One region of the Paenibacillus sp. 79R4 genome, then DNA from elsewhere that is predicted to be linked to it. Evidence: a T-box and tRNA genes for the amino acid it is inferred to sense, from the RefSeq annotation. Region 1 holds a T-box; the other holds one or more tRNA genes.
The links. The T-box of region 1 lies ahead of DMN77_RS15110 (valine--tRNA ligase). A T-box ahead of a tRNA ligase gene usually reads a tRNA of that ligase, here a tRNA-Val.

Region 1 (9,337 bases):
CCGGTCCTATCTATCAAGCGGGAACATTAAGCGGTAATCCGCTGGCGATGACCGCTGGCTTTACGACTTTGTCGCTCTTGACTCCAGAAGTATATGATCGTCTTGAGAACTTGTCGGCCAAATTGGAGGCAGGCTTTACGGCCAATGCGAAGGAGCGCGGACTGGCTTGTACGATCAACCGTGTTGGTTCAATGATGTGTCCATTCCTGACGGATCAGGCAGTCACCAACTTTGAGACAGCTAAGACGAGTGACCTCGATTTGTTCCGCCGCTACTTCGCGGCGTTGTCCGAGGAAGGAATTAATGTTGCGCCATCTCAATTTGAAGGCATGTTCATCTCGGGCGTGCATACAGATGAAGATATCGAGCTGACCATTGAAGCGCATCGCAATGCGCTGAGACGGCTGTGAGTTTGAAGTCGGCAGGGCAGAGGCGGGGGGAATGGCTGGAGCTGATGCCAGGCCGACTGCCGATGCCGGAGAATGGCGGACGGTATGAGGCGGTTATGGCCTGGCTGCAAGAGGAATTGGCAGCCCCGCCCAAGCTTTTGAAGACGCTTGAGGCTGAGGGCGGTATCAAGCTGGCGGGCGATCGTCTCCGTCTGCTTGTGTTCCCGCCCAAGCAATCGTCTTTTGCACCGATCGGCACACCTCCGGAGATCTTGTATGAGGATGACTTCTGTCTTGTCGTACATAAGCCGGTGGGGGTTAAGGTTCATCCGGACGGAGAAAGCCGTGAGCCCACACTGGCAAACCAAGTTTGTGCTATTTATGCGGAGCGTGGGGAGAAGGTAGCCCCGCTTCACATTCATCGGCTGGATGAATATACCTCCGGTCCGGTGCTGTACGCGAAGAATGCTTACGCCCAGCTTAAGCTTGATGCGGCGATGGCACACAAAGAGATCTCCAGGGTATACGTTGCACTTGTGCAAGGGACAGTAAGTCCGACACTTAGAATCATTGATGAGCCGATCGGGCGGGACCGGCATCATAATCAGCGTCGGCGTGTCTCTCCATCCGGGCAAAGAGCGGTTACGCATATTGAACTGGTAGAGACATTAAATCAGGCGAGCTTGGTGCGATTGACACTGGAAACCGGAAGAACGCATCAAATTCGCGTCCATTTAAGTTATGCCGGGCATCCCCTGCTTGGAGATGCTTTGTATGGAGGCAGCACAAAGCTGCTTCCCTACCAGGCGCTGCATGGCGAGAGCCTAACCTTTGCCCATCCGCTTACTGGTGAGCTGATTCGAGTAGATGATCCTTGGCCCCAGGAATGGCACCGGTTGCGCAAGCAGCTGGCTTTGTCCTAGTTATATATAGTTCTGAAAGAGTGTGCCTGGAAATAGAAGGCATGCTCTTCTTTTTTTAGCATATAGATAGAATGAGCGAAGATTTGGACCATCCATCTTTATGTACGTGTTCAAAAAGTTCGGCTTTCAACACCGCTTTATGTTTTACTTCGTGATCAAAAGAGACTTTTTGAACAACCTTTTAAGGGGATGTGGGTCATATTCGGATTTGCTAAAAAAGGAGGTAGTTGTTCTTGGTAGATCATTCCTACGGCCTGCGTTTTGATATTTACGAGCGCGTCCATCTATCCGAAGATGTGATCGGCATCGAGGAACTGGAGGAGATTGAACTTTTTCCGAAAATCCAAGTATATCCCGGTGATGAATATGCAGCTCTGCGCGGTCATTTATTGTTGTCAGGCCTTTATCGCGGTGAGGGAGAGAGTCGGGAGCTGGAGCATTGGATCCCTGTTGAGATTACGATTCCACTCAGTCGGGTTAACAAGCTAGAGGAGATTACAGTAGAAATCGAAAATTTTGACGTAGATCTGCTTAGCGCTCGCAGCTTGAATATTACGGGAGTTCTGTCTTTGCAGGGAATTGAGACGGCCACTATGCGTTCCGAGGCGGAAGAATGGATGGACAGGGAGTATGTTGCCGCGCACGAACCGGTTATTGGAACGGGAGAAGTGGGGGAGGCTCAGTCCCAGCAGGACAATTATTCGTATCAGGTACCAGAGGTTTCGGTAGATCATTCATATGTTGCACAGGAGGCTTTCCCATCCGCACAGCAGTACGGGGCCCGCGAGCAGCACGAAGAACAGAATGAAGAGACGTTGTCATGGTTAGACTCAGCTCCCTTATTGACACCGACATTTACAGCGGACAAGGGGCTTAATGAGGGAGAGCCGTCATTGGAGGCTGCGCAGTGGGAAGATTCAGAGGCAGAGGAGCCTAATGCGGCGGTATGGTCTGAAGATCAAGAGCAAGTGAATGCCCATTCCGAACGAGCGGATGAGGCGGAAGCTGTGTTGAAGACAGATAGCTATGCGGAGGCTGAAGTGGAGGATGTGACCGCGGAGGTTGAAGAAGCAGAGGCTGTAGAAGTATTCGAGGAAAGTGTTCAACAGGAGAAGGAAGAAGGAGCGCATGCGCAGGAAGAGAAGAAGGAGCTGAAGGTTGCCTTTGGCAGCAAGGATCGCGATGAAGGCTTTGGCATCAGCAAGCTATTGCACAACCGTCCGGAGAAGGATGGTGGTGTAGAGTACTTCGAAGAAGAAATTGTTATTCCTGATCAGGAAGAGGGAGAAGAAGTCCGCTGGAAGAGCCTGTTCCTGGGCAATACCGAGGATCAGACTCCGTTCCGCAAGGTTCGCCTCGTGATTGTACAACGGGAAGAGACGCTGGATGATATCGCGGAGCGCTATCAGCTTAGCACGCGCGAACTCCAACTGTACAACCGACTGTCCGAGCATGATCTGGCGGAAGGACAAGTGTTATATATCCCTTGATATTATATTGAGGCTCCCCTTACAGCGCGGTGCATTGCTGCATGACGGCGGCTATGCATAGGCAGGTGAAGGAGCGTTTGCAAGGACTATCCAGAGGACCGTTATGGTCAGTCTGGATAGTCCTTTTCTTTATGCTTCAGCCAACTTCAACTTCTAACGGAACGTACAGACGCTATTTGGGCAAATAAGCTGCGATATAAAACGTAACGGAACTGAGTGCGCTTATTTGGTGGAAATTCTGCTCTAATGGGCTGATTTGAGGCAAATAGAGAACCGTATTTCCGTTAAAATTTCAAATCGCTCAATATGGTAGAAATAAGGGCTGTCATTTCCGTTAAAGCGGATTGAGAGGTTAAGGGAGTAGCTAAGAGCCAAATGATAATATATTGAGGCTCCCCTTACAGCGCGCGGTGCATTGCTGCATGACGGCGGTCATGCATAGGCAGGTGGAGGAGTGTTTGCAAGGACTATCCAGAGAACCGTTAAGGTCCAGTCTAAATGGTCCTTTTCTTTATGCTTCAGCCAACTTCAACTTCTAACGGAACGTGCAGACGCTATTTGGGCAAATAGGCTGTAATGTAAAACGTAACGGAACTGAGTACGCTTATTTGGTGGAAATTCTGCTCTAATGGGCTGATTTGAGGCAAATAGAGAACCATATTTCCGTTAAAATTTTAAATCGCTCGATATGGTGAAAATAAGGGCTGTCATTTCCGTTAAAAGCGGATTTGGAGATTAAGGGACAAGATGAATTAGAGAACAGCAGAGTACAGCTCGGGGAATAGCTAGAGAGTAGCGGGAGAACAGTTAAAGAGGCAGTTTGGGAAATGCTAGAGAGTAGTTGAGAACGCTAAAGAGGCAGTTCGGGGAACAAAGAGAGGGCAGATAAGGAACAAATAAGTGCAGAGGTAAGGAAAAGCTAGAGAGCAGTTGGGAACAACTCGGGGGGCATCATAGGGAATGTAGGTAAAGCTATGGAACAGCTAAAGAGTAGCTAAAGAGTACTAAAGAGTACTAAAGAGTACTAAAGAGTACTAAAGAGTAGCTAAAGAGTACTAAAGAGTAGCTAAAGAGTAGCTAAAGAGGCAGCTTGAGGAACTGGTAGGGCGTAGCAAGGGAACAACTAATGGCAGAAGTAAGGAAGAGCTAGAGAGCAGTTAAGGAGGAGATAGAAGCGCTGGTAATACTATGGGAACATCTAAAAAGCAACTAAAGAGCAACTAAAGGGTCTCAAAAAAGCTTAAGAGGTAGTTTGGAGGATAGATAGGGAGTAGTTAGGAACAACTATGCAGAGGTCACCTAGAAAACAGCTGAGGAGCAGATCAGGGAATAGCTCACTAACCGCTAGGAGGCGGAGCTAAGAAACAGTCATAACCTTGGAGATGCTCGAGGAACAGATAGGTAGTAACGAAGGAACAGCTAAGAACAGCCAAAGAACAGCCAAAGAAAACATCTAAGAACCAGCGAGAGACAAGGTGGGCTAATTGTGCGTTTGTCATATTGACTCACAGCCTCATCCACGTTATGATAATATAGATTTTACAAAGTTATGCTATTTCTTATTTTCTAAGACACCTATTGTTATCAAAATAAGATTTTCTGAACACACTAATGTAAAGACTTGGAACGGGAAGAGTAGGAAGTGAGCCCTTCAGAGAGCGGAGTTGTATCGCTGGAAGATTCCGCAGGATACTGCTATCCGAAGTCGCCCGGGAGTCGTCCGTTTGAACTGGTGATGTCTCACCTTTAGAGCGGGCCGGTTGCAGCCGTTATCTGTATAAGTGTCGCAAGCGACAAGCTGTGCTTGACTGCATGGCGAGGCGAAATCCAGCAGCTTGCGAAACAAAGGTGGTACCGCGAAAGATAAAGCCTTTCGTCCTTTGAGACGAGAGGCTTTTTGTGTTTTCTGCCGTCGCGAATCATTACGGGCTTCTTGAATTTATTGGCCTGAATTCGCCTAGGCAATGCTGAATTGTTAATGGAGGTTGAAGCAAAATGACAGAAAACCAAGCATCACCAACTACGGCAGAGATGCCAACGACTTATGATCCGAAAGCTGCGGAGAACAAATGGTACCGCTACTGGATGGAGAATGAGTTCTTCAAAGCGGGCATGCGGCCTGAAGCCGAGCCTTTTACGATCGTAATTCCACCGCCTAACGTAACGGGTATGCTGCATATTGGACATGCGCTTGACTTCACGCTGCAGGATATTCTGATCCGTACCAAGCGGATGCAGGGCTATGACGCCTTATGGCTGCCGGGCTCGGACCATGCGGGAATCGCGACGCAGACCAAAGTGGAGCAAAAACTGCGTGAGCAAGGGATAAGCCGCTATGATCTAGGCCGTGAGAAGTTCCTTGAGAAAGTGTGGGAATGGAAGGAGCAGTATGCGAATACGATCCATGAACAATGGGCCAAAATGGGTCTGTCGCTTGACTATTCCCGCGAGCGGTTTACGCTAGATGAAGGTCTGTCTCAGGCGGTTCGCGAAGTATTCGTGAAGCTGTATGAGAAGGGTCTGATTTATAAAGGCAGATATATCATCAACTGGGACCCGGTTGCTCGTACGGCATTGTCCGATATTGAAGTCGAGTACAAGGAAGTTAACGGACATTTGTATCATCTTCAATATCCGCTTAAGGATGGGGACGGATATATTACGGTTGCCACGACACGTCCGGAGACGATGCTCGGCGATACAGCAGTCGCTGTTCATCCTAAGGATGAGCGCTACAGCCACTTGATCGGCAAATCGCTGCTTCTGCCGATTGTGAACCGCGAAATTCCGATCATCGCTGATGATTATGTTGACAAGGAATTCGGTAGTGGCGCAGTTAAGATCACCCCGGCTCATGATCCGAATGACTTCGAGGTAGGGCAACGCCATGATCTGCCGCAGATTATCGTCATGGACGAGAGCGGTAAGATGAACGATGCGGCTGGCAAGTATGTGGGCCTGGATCGCAGTGAATGCCGCAAGCAGATCGTGAAGGATTTGCAGGATATGGGCGTATTGATTAGAATTGAGGATCACCTGCATCAGGTAGGCCATAGTGAACGGACCGGGGCAGTTATAGAGCCTTATCTGTCCATGCAATGGTTCGTCAAAATGAAGCCGCTCGCTGAAGCTGCAATTGCAGAGCAAAACTCGGGCAAAGGTGTAGAATTCATTCCGGAACGGTTCGAGAAAACCTATCTGCAATGGATCGAGAATGTTCGCGACTGGTGTATTTCCAGACAATTATGGTGGGGACATCGTATTCCGGCCTGGTATAGCGAAGAGACCGGAGAGATGGTTGTTGCCCGCAGCGAGGAAGAAGCCCGCGCCAAGCTCGGACGGGATGACCTTAAACAGGATGAGGATGTACTGGATACATGGTTCAGCTCTGCCTTGTGGCCGTTCTCGACGCTAGGTTGGCCAAATGAGGAGAGCGAGGATTTCAAACGCTACTTCCCAACGGACGTACTGGTTACCGGATATGATATTATTTATTTCTGGGTAGCCCGTATGATCTTTACCTCGCTTGATTTCACAGGCAAGATGCCCTTTAAACATGTATTAATGCATGGTCTTGTTCGCGATAGCGAGGGCAAGAAGATGTCCAAATCCCTGGGCAATGGGGTAGACCCGCTTGACATTATCGAGAGATACGGCGCGGATGCAATGCGCTATATGATCTCGACGGGCAGTACGCCGGGTCAGGATGTTCGCTTCCATTGGGAACGTGTAGAACAAGCGCGCAATTTTGCCAATAAGATATGGAATGCCTCGCGCTTCGCTCTGATGAACATGGAAGGAGTGTCCTATGAGGACATCGACATTAGCGGTGACCTTTCAACTTCGGATCGCTGGATTTTGCATCGGTTTAATGAGACGGCTCGGGATGTGACGCGTCTTATCGATTCCTATGAATTTGGCGAAACCGGTCGTGTATTGTACAATTTCATCTGGGATGATCTTTGCGACTGGTATATTGAATTCGCGAAGCTGAGCTTCTATGGCGAAGACGCGGATGCCAAGCGCAAGACCCAATCGGTGCTTGCTTATGTGCTCGATCGCACGCTGAGACTGATCCATCCGTTCATGCCGTATATTTCCGAGGAAATATGGCAGCATTTGCCGCACAATGGCGATACGATTACTTTGGCTGAATGGCCTAAGTATGACCCTGCCCTGGAAGCACCTGATGCAGTTCAGGAAATGAATCTACTGATCGATATTATTCGCTCGGTCCGCAACATTCGTGCTGAAGTGAACGTACCGATGAGCAAAAAAATCGAGCTGATCGTTAAGCCGAGCTCCGCTGAGTTGCTTGACATCCTTAACCGTAACGAGCACTATGTTCGCCGGTTCTGTAACACGTCGGATTACGAAGCATCGCTAACGGTAGAAGCGCCGGATAAAGCAATGACCGCGATTGTCACAGGAGCGGAATTATATCTGCCGCTGGCCGGCCTGATCGATATCAGCCAGGAAATCGCTCGTCTGGAAAAAGAAATCGACCATTTGAATAAAGAAGTAGAACGTGTGGAGAAGAAATTGTCTAATCAAGGTTTTGTCGCTAAAGCACCTGCCAAGGTGATTGAAGAAGAGCGTGCCAAGATGGATGATTACTCTGCCAAACGCGACAAGGTGCTTGCACGAATCAATGAATTAAAAGCCTAGTGCCAAATTGCCTCTACGTCCTAGAAATAGAACAATCGGATTGTTATCAGAGGTAACAGTCCGATTGTTCTGCGCTGAGGCGTTAAGGACTTGGATCAGGGAACAGGCATTCTGCAATCGATAATTTAACGATATGAGGTTGTTCAAAAAGTTCCGGTTTGACAAGAAAACCAATCGATGTCATTCAAGGATAAGCGACTGCGACGCCAAGGCAGATCTTCTTGTGATATAAAATTTCATCAGCTGCGCTGATAACTGATAAATTCTATATCTAACACGAATCCAATCCGGAAGTGGAATCGCATGGATCTGAACCTGAATTCAGCCGGGCTTAAGCAGAGGCTTGCGAAGTCATGTTTCCAACAGAAACGTCTCAGGCGTGCTTGTACAAGCTATAAGCATACGTTTCAGGATTCGTTTTCTTCAGAAACTTGCAGCTCTGCTCCCTTGCTTCTGGTATTATCCAACTGAGGCGTTTCGAAGAAACGAATACCGAATGGATGAGCTTGGTGCTGAAATCCGACCTTTTTTGAACATGCACTATATATGTTTGGACTACCTCTATATCTATATAAATCATAGACGAAGGTGAATTTCATGGGGGCTCATACTGAGAAAGGAAACAAGCGATCTCTACAGGATTATAACGAAGCGGTAGAATGGATTAATGGGCTAATTGCGTTCGGGATCCGTCCCGGACTGGGGCGTATTGAGCTCATGATGGAACGTCTGGGCAATCCGCAGCGCAAGCTGAAATTTATCCATGTTGCCGGGACGAACGGCAAGGGTTCTTCATGCGCTTTTTTAACAGCTGCGCTAATGAAGGCCGGTTTTGATGTTGGGACCTTTACTTCTCCTTATATCACCAAGTTTACGAATCGATTTCAATTTAATGGTCAGGACATTCCGGAGGCTACTCTGGTATCATTATCGAATCGGATTCTGCCTCTTGTAGAGGAAATTGCCGATTCAGAGCTAGGTTCGCCAACGATGTTCGAGGTAAGTACAGCGATTGCGATTTTATATTTTGCAGAAGAATGTTATCCTGATGTCGTAGTATGGGAGACAGGTCTCGGGGGAAGGATGGATGTAACAAATATTGTTACGCCTATCGTCTCCTTGATTACAAATATCGGCATGGACCATACCGATGTATTAGGCGATACTATAGAGCAGATTGCCAGGGAAAAGGCCGGGATCATCAAGCCCGGTGTTCCTGTCGTGAGTTGTGCAGAACAGCCGGAAGCGATCGAAGTGCTGCGCCAGACAGCTCAAGAGCAGCGTTCTACCCTATACTTGCTTGGAGAACAGTTCACCTATGAACGGCTGGAGGGTGATGATCATGAGCAATCCATGGACTTTCAAGGTCCGTTCCGGGAGCTTGTACTGAAGCTCTCGCTGCTTGGTGAACATCAATGCAAGAACGCGGCCGGGGTCATGATGGTGCTTGAGGTGCTTCGTCAGTATATGGCTTTTGTGCTGGAGGATGAAGCGGTTCTGTCCGGCTTTCGCAGTACGGCTTGGGCGGGAAGATTGGAGCAGGTGAACAGCGAGCCTCGTATTGTGCTCGATGGAGCGCATAACCCGGAAGGAGCTCAAATGTTAGCCAGGAGCATTCCGGACATCTATAAGTATCGCAAGCTGAATTTGATGATGGGCATGCTGGCAAATAAGCATCATCGTGGCTACTTGGAGCATATATTACCAATAGTGGATACGCTTATTTTGACCGAGCCTGATTTTCGTAAGAAAATGGATGTGGAGGCGCTCCATAGTATTGTGGAGCAGCTTAAAGAAACGAAAGCAAAAGAAAACTTGGAAATTATCGTAGAACGCGACTGGAAAAAGGCTTTAGAGCTGTTGATGT
Region 2 (9,337 bases), on a different contig from region 1:
CAACCAGTACTTCAAGCAGGAGCATCTGTGCGTTGGTGCTTACGGTTCCCGAGAAGAGGAAGGCTGCGTTCATGACGAGTCCCATCAGGGCTGCGAAGGTTGTGAATGTACCGAGAATAAGTCCGAGACCCACTAGGAATTCGCCTAAAGGAATGACGATGTTAAAGGCGTTAACTCCTGGAAGAGCTATATGCTGCAGGAAGGTTGCCCACCAAGCTTGAACGGTGGGGTGGTCACCTACGCTGTTTGCGATCGCCCCATTCAGGAAGCCGGCTGCATCGAAGCCGCCTGTAAGTTTATGCCACCCGGCTGTAATCCATTGGTAGCCGAGATAAATACGGATTACGGTTAATAACCACATTGCCACTTTGTTTGTTCTCAAGAAATTGTTAAACATAAGAACCACTCCTTATTTGTCTTTGTCATTGTTTGGATGATCATCTTTGATGACTTTATTATAAGTGATATTTTTCACAATACATGTGATTTAAATCACAATTAATAAAATTTGAATAAATAAATTTTGAAGTGTTATTTTAGGCATTAAAATAGCCCGATGTTTGGAATGATCATCGGGCTTGCTTAGATCTCGAATAAGCGGACTATCTGGCAGCTACATCCGTACGGACGACGCCGACATCGGAAGCATTAATCGCGAAGGCATTGCCTCCTTGCCCCGTTCTGGCGCGGGAAGATTGATTTACTTTAACGACATTTTTTCCATCCTTGCTATGATGGCGATTTCTCTTTGTCTTGGCGCGCATTTTAACTCACCTCCTTTAATGAAGTTAGGAGGGACTGCGGCCATCATGATTTGCGAGAGGACCTCTTCTTGCGAGTTTTGTCGATTTTGACGTTTACGGCATTGCTAGCCAGAGCATTTCCCAAATGGGTCTCTGCGTGTGCGGATTGAGTTATTTTAATGACAAGGTATTGATTTTTGCCGATTTTGTATTTATAAGATTTGATGCTGGAATGAACCATTTTGCCAGACTCCTTTCTCGTGGCTGAACTGATCTATATTTATGCCATGGGGAAAGGAGCCGTGGCGGCGAATCACCGGGAAGATTTGTCCCGATCCTAGCGGCTGGTCTAATGGTTTACTTCGATATGCTGTTTAGGTGAAGCTTTATGGGTAAGCAGTTCAGAGACGGTCACGAAGGAGAATCCCCTTTTTTTCAACTCAGGTAAAATTACCTTTAACGCTTCAGGGGTCTGAGAACCGTGGTAGACAAAGTCATGCATAAGCACAATATCCCCATTGCGGGCATTATTCAGCACCTTGCGCACAATTTTGTTCACACCGGGAGAGGCCCAATCTTTCGTATCCTGATGCCAGGACCATAAAATTAACTGCATATGATTCTGCTTGGTCAATTGAATGATGTTCTCATTGTAGACACCCCCAGGCGGGCGGAATAACACGGCTTTATGGCCGGTCGTCTGATAAATAACTTGCTGGGTCTGGTCCAATTCGCTTTTAATGGTATTATATGACAAGGTTTCGAAGGCGGGGTGGCGGAACGAGTGATTGCCGATTTCATGACCGGCGGCCAGCTCTTTCTTAACCAGTTCAGGATAACGCTTGACGCGTTCGCCAACGACGAAGAAGGTTGCCTTCGCATCATATTGTTCCAGCAGCTCGAGAATTTTCGGTGTCAGTTTTGCATCGGGGCCATCATCGAAAGTCAGAGCGATAAACTTGTCTTGGGTAGGGACCTCCCATACGATGTCACCTCGCGACTCATAGTAAGCTCTGTCTTTGGGGACAGAGCGGGCTTCCGCTGAACCGGGAAGATGAACTAATGCCGCGGATAAGATGAGCAGCAAGAGCAGTTTGGGTTTAAGCATGTTCGTAAAGTTCCTCCCTCTACATTTTTTCACAGGATCTTATCATACAGGCCAGGTGTGGCATTCAATTATTGTGGTTGATTTCTTGAAAAAATATCCCTTATCTGAGCGAGGCCCGCTAAAAGGAGGATTTTTGAGATGAGTTATACCTCTCCGCATTGGAGCCGGTCTGTGTTGTTAACGATCGATACGCAAAATGATTTTACACTGCCAGAAGCGGTGGCAGAGGTTCCTGGAACCTTTGCAGTATTGCCAAAAATGGAGCAAATACTTGCCGTTTACCGGGCGCTGAACCTGCCGATTCTTCATGTCGTCCGACTGTATCAAGCGGATGGATCCAATGTGGACCTATGCCGGAGACAGGCTGTTGAGCAAGGCCTGCGAGTCGTTGTCCCGGATACAGAGGGAGCGGAGCTGGCCAGTTCAATTCGCTCGCCTGATTATTGCGGACTGGATTCCGAACGACTGCTTCAAGGGGAATTTCAAGTGATAGATGAGCGGGAATGGATCATGTACAAGCCGCGTTGGGGCGCCTTTTATAACACTTCCCTTGAGCAATTTCTCAGGGAGCGGGGGATCGACACGATTCTTTTTACAGGCTGCAATTTCCCCAATTGTCCGAGAACTTCGATGTATGAAGCTAGCGAACGGGATTTTCGCGTCGTTATGGTAGCTGATGCGATGTCCCAGGTCTATGAGCAGGGAATAAAGGAGATGAGGAATATCGGCGTATATGTATGCAGCCTGGATGAAGCCGTAATGGAAGTGGAACAGGCGGTAGGGAGGGTAAGTACTTAAGGATAATGCGAATTAAAAACACACCGTATCAAAAATCCTGTGATGACACGGTGTGACGTGAAGCAAACGTAGAGAATATACCCATTAGAGGCGGGCATGGCTGATTCGTTCTTCCAGCATCTGGCCCGAATCCACATGCCCTGTATTAATCGCTTCCCACAGATAGATCGAAGCAATGGAGCCGTAAGGCTCCCAAATATGCGCAACCTGTTGCAGGTACTTGCGGTCTGACCGTTCTTCCAGATTATGCAGCCATCTGGCGGCACGTTGCAGCCCGGCATCGCCAATAGAGACAATATTCTCACGCCCAAGTCCGAAGATCAGGAACATTTCCGCCGTCCATTTGCCGATCCCTTTGATCGAGACGAGCTTAGCTGTAGCTTCTTCATCACTGAGATCCTGAAGCCGTTCCAGGTCGACCTCTCCGGTTAATACCTTATCGCATAGATCGCGGATATACGCGACTTTGGCGGTAGAGAGTCCAGCGGCACGAAGTTCCTTATCGCTTGGAGCTGAGAGGGCGGCCGGGGACAATTCCCCGGCCAGCTCGATCACCCGGCTGCGGATCGTTGCAGCTGCTTTGACAGAAATTTGCTGACTGATGATCGATCGAGCTATCGAGGCAAAATGCGGCTCCTGGGTGTTCGTCTTTACCTCGCCAATCAAAGTAATTAAAGCACCCATACGGGAATCCGCCTTTGATAGCGATTGGACCCGCGGGTCATCGGCATGTAAGTGGAATGCGATTGAACTCATTTGTATAACAACCTCTCAATTTGATCCGATTTATTCACCGTTTTCAAACATGGCAATATAATTTTCGATTAACCCATCCAAAATCTGCTGAATCTCATTTTGCCGAGTCTGAAGGTCGGATAGTTGATCGGCATCGCAAGCCGTTTCCGGTTCCAGCATTGCTGCATGGATGAACTGCAGTGTCTGTTCCAGTTCGGCGATATCACGCTCCATCTTTTGAATCGTGGACGGATTAGGTCTTGACGAAGTTTCCATCGCTTTGGCTGGCAGCTTCGATTGCTGTAGCTTTGCTGTCGAATTCGGGATTGGGCTTGCGGCTTTCGTTTCAGCAGGTTCAGTTGTTGAAGCATAGTTGAGGGTCAAAGATTTTTTTCTTTCCAGTTCACTTTTGTAGTCCTCAAAGTTCCCAAGCGTCACGGTCATTCGTCCGTTATCAAGAGCCCAAACCTGCCTTGCGATTTTGTTAATGAAATAGCGGTCATGGGATACGGCCAGCACAGTGCCAGGGAATTCTTCCAGAGCATCCTCCAACGCTTCTCGCGAGTCGATATCAAGATGGTTCGTCGGTTCATCAAGCAGCAGCAGATTAGGCTTGCGATACATTAAAATAGCTAGTCGTAGCCGCGTCCACTCTCCGCCGGATAGATTACAAACTTGCTTGAATACATCGGCCCCGTAGAAGAGGAAGCGGGATAGCTGGTTTCTGGCTTCCCCTGTTTCCATTCCAATCTCGGAGCGGAAGTAATCCAGCACGGTCAGCTTCAGATCGGATGGAGCGGACTCCTGAGCTAAATAACCTGTCTCAGTTCTTGAGCCGAGGCGTATCTCGCCTGTATCAGACTCAGTCATACCGAGAATAGATTTAAGCAAAGTACTTTTACCTGAACCATTGCTGCCGATAAGCGCTGCTGTCTCTCCATAGCGAAGCGTATGCGTTATTTCGCTGTACAATTGCCGATCTTCGATGGATTTGCCAACCCCGGTTAATACGAGTGCATCCTTGCCGGAACGGTCGGATTGCTGCAACTGCAGATCAATGCGTTTACGTTCCAGAATAGGTCTTTTCAGCTTGATCATCCGGTCCAACGCCTTTTGCATCGAGGCGGCCCGGCGATGGAAGCCGGGGTTTGGCGGATTGGAGCGGTTGCCCCATTCAATTAACTGCTTGATCGTTTCCTTCATTTTTTGGATTTTCTTCTGTTGCTCCTGGTATTCTGCAAATTGCAGCAGCAGTCTTGCTTCTTTCTCTTCCTTATACTTGCTATAATTGCAATGATAAGTGATAGCTTCGCCATCTTCAATCTCAATGATCTTGGCGGCAACCGCATCGAGAAAATAACGGTCGTGCGAAGTGATGATGGCTGTACCGTTATAAGTGACAAGGAATGATTCCAACCATTCAATAGCCGCCATATCCAGATGGTTGGTGGGTTCATCGAGCAGCAGAATATCCGGATTCTGCAGCAAGATTACGGCCAGGCCAATCTTTGTCTTCTCGCCGCCGGATAAGGTAGAGAAGGGACGGTGATATTGCTCCACCGGGATACCCAGGCCAGCGGTGACCCGATCGATTGAAGCTTCTATTTCGTAACCGCGGCCACGTTCGAACTCATCCTGCTTTTGCCCATATTGCTCTAGCAGGGCCTCAAGTCTGGAGGGCTGCCTGACTGCGTCTGAGGCGGACATCTCGGCTTCCAGCCGCTGCATTTCATCCTTTATCTCCAACAAGCTATGAAAAGCTGACTGAAGTATATGATAGACCGTCTCGCCATTCCCGTAATCCGGGATTTGCGCCAAGGCGCCGATTCGGGCATTTCTACGAATCGACAGGGTGCCTTGATCCGGCGCATCACTTCCGGAGATCAGCTTCATCAGCGTTGTCTTGCCGCTTCCGTTACGGCCAATCAAGCCTACTTTCTCGCCTTCTTTGATCTCAAAGGATACATCGATAAGCACCAGTTCGGCACCGTAATATTTTTGAATATGTTGACTTTGAATCATCATGATTAAGTTCTCCTTCGACCTATGCCGCTGCTGCCTGCCGAAGTAAAAAAGAAGGCTGCAGGAAAAACCTGCAGCCTTCTTAGAAACACACACGTATTACAAGTCCGTGAGGTTAAGGGAGGAGCGGCATTTCGCAATTTGTAATGGATATCGAGTTTCTAAAAATGGACAGACGTATCCCGTTGCGAAATGACTCATGAGTAATGCCAAAAACTGCCATTGGCAGCAGGCTCAATTGATTCCACGCAAATTTGCGATCCACTCTCCCCACCTCCTTTCAAAAACACAATTATTGTAAGTATATGATGGGGGAATCGAAAAATCAAGTAGTGTCTCCCCCAAGTGTCCCCCAATGAGGCTTTCGTAGTTATGTTAGAAAAACAGAAGAGCCCTTGCTGCGCAAGGACTCTCAGTGATGATCTGTAGTGGGCTCGAACCACTGACCCCTACCCTGTCAAGATAGTGCTCTCCCAGCTGAGCTAACAGATCATATTATAAGTGAAGACAAAATTTATCTTATCAGGAAGGGCCAATGATGTCAAACTATTTTTGTATGAATAATGAAGCAAAGTTCTACAATTCCCAACTAGAATAAGCTGCTATTTTTTGATAAAATATGTGCTAGCATGGCGTGAGGGGGACGAGGGTTTGGATAAAGATATGAAGGAAATGCTGGAAGTTCTTATGAATCAGTTTGGGAAGCGATTTGATTCTGTCGATCAAACCCTTGTTGGTATTCATCAACGCCTGTCAGGGATTGAAGAAGACCAAGCGCTCATGAAGCAAGACATACGAGGTATCAAAGATGAACAAAGCCTCATGAAGCAAGACATACGAGGTATCAAAGATGAACAAAGCCTCATGAAGCAAGATATTCGAGGCATCAAGGACGAACAAAGCTTCATGAAGCAAGATATACAAAGCATCAAGGACGATCAAAGCCTCATGAAGCAAGATATACAGGGCATCAAAGAAGATCAAGCGCTCATGAAGCAAGACATAACCGGAATCAAGCAAGACATAATTGGCATCAAACAGGATGTTAAAGAAATCAAAGAGGATCAGCAATTAATTAAACGCGCGGTGCTGGACACCAATGAACGCGTTATGAAAATGGAAACTGTCCTGGAGAATCAGCATAATATCATCGAACTGCTCTCTGCACGCTCAATCCAGCAGGAAGCTGAACTGAAACGAATCAAATAAGCTCATCCGGTGCATTAGCGCCGGTTTTTTTGTTGCATCAAAACTCCTTGCAGCTTGGAATAGTCATTTCAGAGGTTTAATCATTATATAATCTCCATTTATTGGAGATTATATAGATATGACTATAATCCGAACGGGGGTAGTGTACAAATGAAATGCAATCAATCGTGGCTTAAGTTTCACTGGAGCAAACTGCTTAGGATGGTTTTATTGACGGCAATCCCTTTGACCCTAACGGGCTGTGGCCTGTCAGCCAGCCAGAAGACGATGGATAGGCAAGCCAAGGCTCCATGGTGGTCCAGCTCTTCTATATCTGACGGTGTCTACGCTCCAGCTGTTCAGAAAGAGGTATACTCCACGGAACCCTGACTTGGACCTGCTTACTCATCTTCCCATCTGCGCGAATACCCCTTCTTGGTAACATAGAACATCGGGACAATCAGAAGAACAGAAATGAGAATTGCCGCCCCAATCGTTAGTCCGTACACTGATTTAACAGCTCCTTCTCTCCAAGTATTACCCCAACTATACATTAAAATAAAATTTTTGTATAATGATGCAAGTTTTTATTTTAATTACGCACAATAGAGATTTATGAATATGGGAGGGATAGGAATGGCTGCTGTAATTGTACCCGTAAAGACAGAAGAACAGTTGGAAGAAGCCTGCAATATTCGAAAAGAGGTATTCGTGCAGGAGCAGAAGGTTCCGGAGGAACTGGAAATTGATGAATATGATGTAATTGGACCGGATGCTCACCACATTCTTATCGATGTTGACGGAGTATATGCCGCTACAGGTCGTCTCATTTATTACAAGGATAATGCGGCAAAAATGCAGCGGATCGCAGTTCGTAAAGACTTCCGTTCACAAGGAATTGGCAGGGTGCTGCTGCTTGCTATGGAGGAACTGGCCCGTGAACTGGGATTGACGAGATCTGTGCTGGATGCACAGTGTCAGGCAGAAGCCTTCTATCAGAAGCTGGGTTATGTGACGACCTCTACGGAGACGTTCCTTGATGCGAACATACCTCATGTCAGAATGGAGAAATCGTTGGAGCTCTAATTCTCATACATTCCGCAATTTGGGACAAACTATACACATCCCTCTCACGGGAGCCCTGTGAAGGGAAACAATGAAGAGGAGATGTGAGTGTACCATGGAAATGAATACACGCGAGACCTTTATTGCAGTTCAGAAAAATGGAGACGGTGATCTTACCGCCTTCAAAACCTCCAGCGGCCGGGTTCTTGATTATGAGCAGGCGCTGCAGGAAGTGAAAGCCGGAGCTATTGCAGGGGTCAATGTATTCAAAGGAAGGGACGGAGAAATGTACATTCGCGGAGACGCGGATGGCGACCCGACCAACAATTTGGACGCATTGCCAAGGTTCGAATAAATCAATTCCACGATGAAACGATGACAGCCGCAGGCATATGCCTGCGGCTGCTTATATTTATAATGAATAGATCTCATGTTGTCGCAGAAATTGCATTGCGCCTGTATGACCAGCGTGGTTCTCCATATCATCCGCATAATGCATCAGATATATCATCTGCTGAATGTCCTCAGGCAGGCTGCGCAGCTCATCCAGCGTCGTATGCACCGCCCCAGGCGAGATAAACTGAACCTCATGCAAAATGGTGCGGCAGCCCCGCTCGCGAACTAGCTTCCTTAATAACTCTGGTTGGAACGTCATATCCGCGCTATAGAAAATTTCTTGATTGATGTATAGCGAATAACTATCTTTTCCGGGAATGTGTGGCGTCTGAATCAATTCAACAGTTAGATCTGGCGACAAAGGATACGGGATTCCTTCTTTTAGTGTATGTACCTCAAATGCATCCACCAACGAAGAGATGCCTTCCTGAGTTAATCCGCCCTTAAGTGTATTTTCCCAAAGAGGTTGAACCAGCTTCTCACTGATATAGAGGACCGGCTTACGCCCGTATTGAAATTTCATCCGGAAAGCGAGCTCTTCCAGGCCACCGACATGATCTCCATGGATATGGGTGATTAGAATCGCGTCGATCTCATCCGGTGTCTTGCCTATTTGATGCAGGGACATGGGAGCGGTAATTCCGCAATCGATCAGCAGCGTAAACTCCTCGGTACTGAGAAGCGCGTTATTGTTGAAATATTGCTTGGCAAAGGCGCCGCCTGTTCCTAGCATTTGCAAGCTTAATGACATATTTATTCACCTCTTTATTTTGATGCTGCGCTATGTACTAATATATCATTTTCTAATGCCTGCTCGAAATTAATTTCAAAAAAATAAAAACCTTTCATGAAAACAGCGCAACTTGGTTCATAATTTGGAGTATAAATTTACATCAACATGAATCTTATGGAGGGGTAACATTTATGAAATGGAGAAGAGTTGCAATACTCGTTACTATATTCTCCCTGATGGGAGGTTCACTGCTGTTCGCTGATTCAGCTTCTCAGAAAGTTCGTTTGCTGATGAATGGACGTGAGCTTGATGATGGCAGCTATATCATTGATGGGAAGACTTATATTCCGCTTCGTGAATTAGAAGGGTTGATTTATTATGACGACTCTGCGAAGACGGTCTATTATTATAAACCGAATGTACATATCTCTCTGGTTCAAACGTCCGATGGCAAGGTCTTCGGCGATATCAACAAGAGCGGGAAGCTGAAGTTCAATGTATTCACCCAGGTCGACAATTTAAAGACCGATATATCGGCAGTTCGCGTAT

Region 2: it encodes a tRNA-Val, which carries the amino acid that the T-box ahead of DMN77_RS15110 (valine--tRNA ligase) is inferred to sense. The anticodon was not compared.

What each region holds. Positions count from the first base shown of each region.
Region 1 covers NZ_QJOT01000009.1:230,013-239,349, forward strand. Annotated here, with positions in the region: gene hemL (glutamate-1-semialdehyde 2,1-aminomutase) at 1-410, shown strand, start outside; gene DMN77_RS15100 (RluA family pseudouridine synthase) at 407-1,312, shown strand; gene DMN77_RS15105 (LysM peptidoglycan-binding domain-containing protein) at 1,546-2,802, shown strand; T-box leader at 4,416-4,686, shown strand; gene DMN77_RS15110 (valine--tRNA ligase) at 4,798-7,470, shown strand; gene DMN77_RS15115 (bifunctional folylpolyglutamate synthase/dihydrofolate synthase) at 8,068-9,337, shown strand, end outside.
Region 2 covers NZ_QJOT01000014.1:26,077-35,413, reverse strand. Annotated here, with positions in the region: gene DMN77_RS18275 (DoxX family protein) at 1-397, opposite strand, end outside; gene DMN77_RS18270 (hypothetical protein) at 603-764, opposite strand; gene DMN77_RS18265 (polysaccharide deacetylase family protein) at 1,093-1,851, opposite strand; gene DMN77_RS18260 (cysteine hydrolase family protein) at 1,990-2,649, shown strand; gene DMN77_RS18255 (DNA-3-methyladenine glycosylase family protein) at 2,734-3,405, opposite strand; gene abc-f (ribosomal protection-like ABC-F family protein) at 3,436-5,502, opposite strand; gene DMN77_RS24305 (RAxF-45 family protein) at 5,522-5,629, opposite strand; tRNA gene DMN77_RS18245 (tRNA-Val) at 5,826-5,898, opposite strand; gene DMN77_RS24015 (hypothetical protein) at 6,058-6,615, shown strand; gene DMN77_RS18235 (GNAT family N-acetyltransferase) at 7,231-7,680, shown strand; gene DMN77_RS18230 (DUF3892 domain-containing protein) at 7,775-8,014, shown strand; gene DMN77_RS18225 (MBL fold metallo-hydrolase) at 8,072-8,806, opposite strand; gene DMN77_RS18220 (copper amine oxidase) at 8,980-9,337, shown strand, end outside.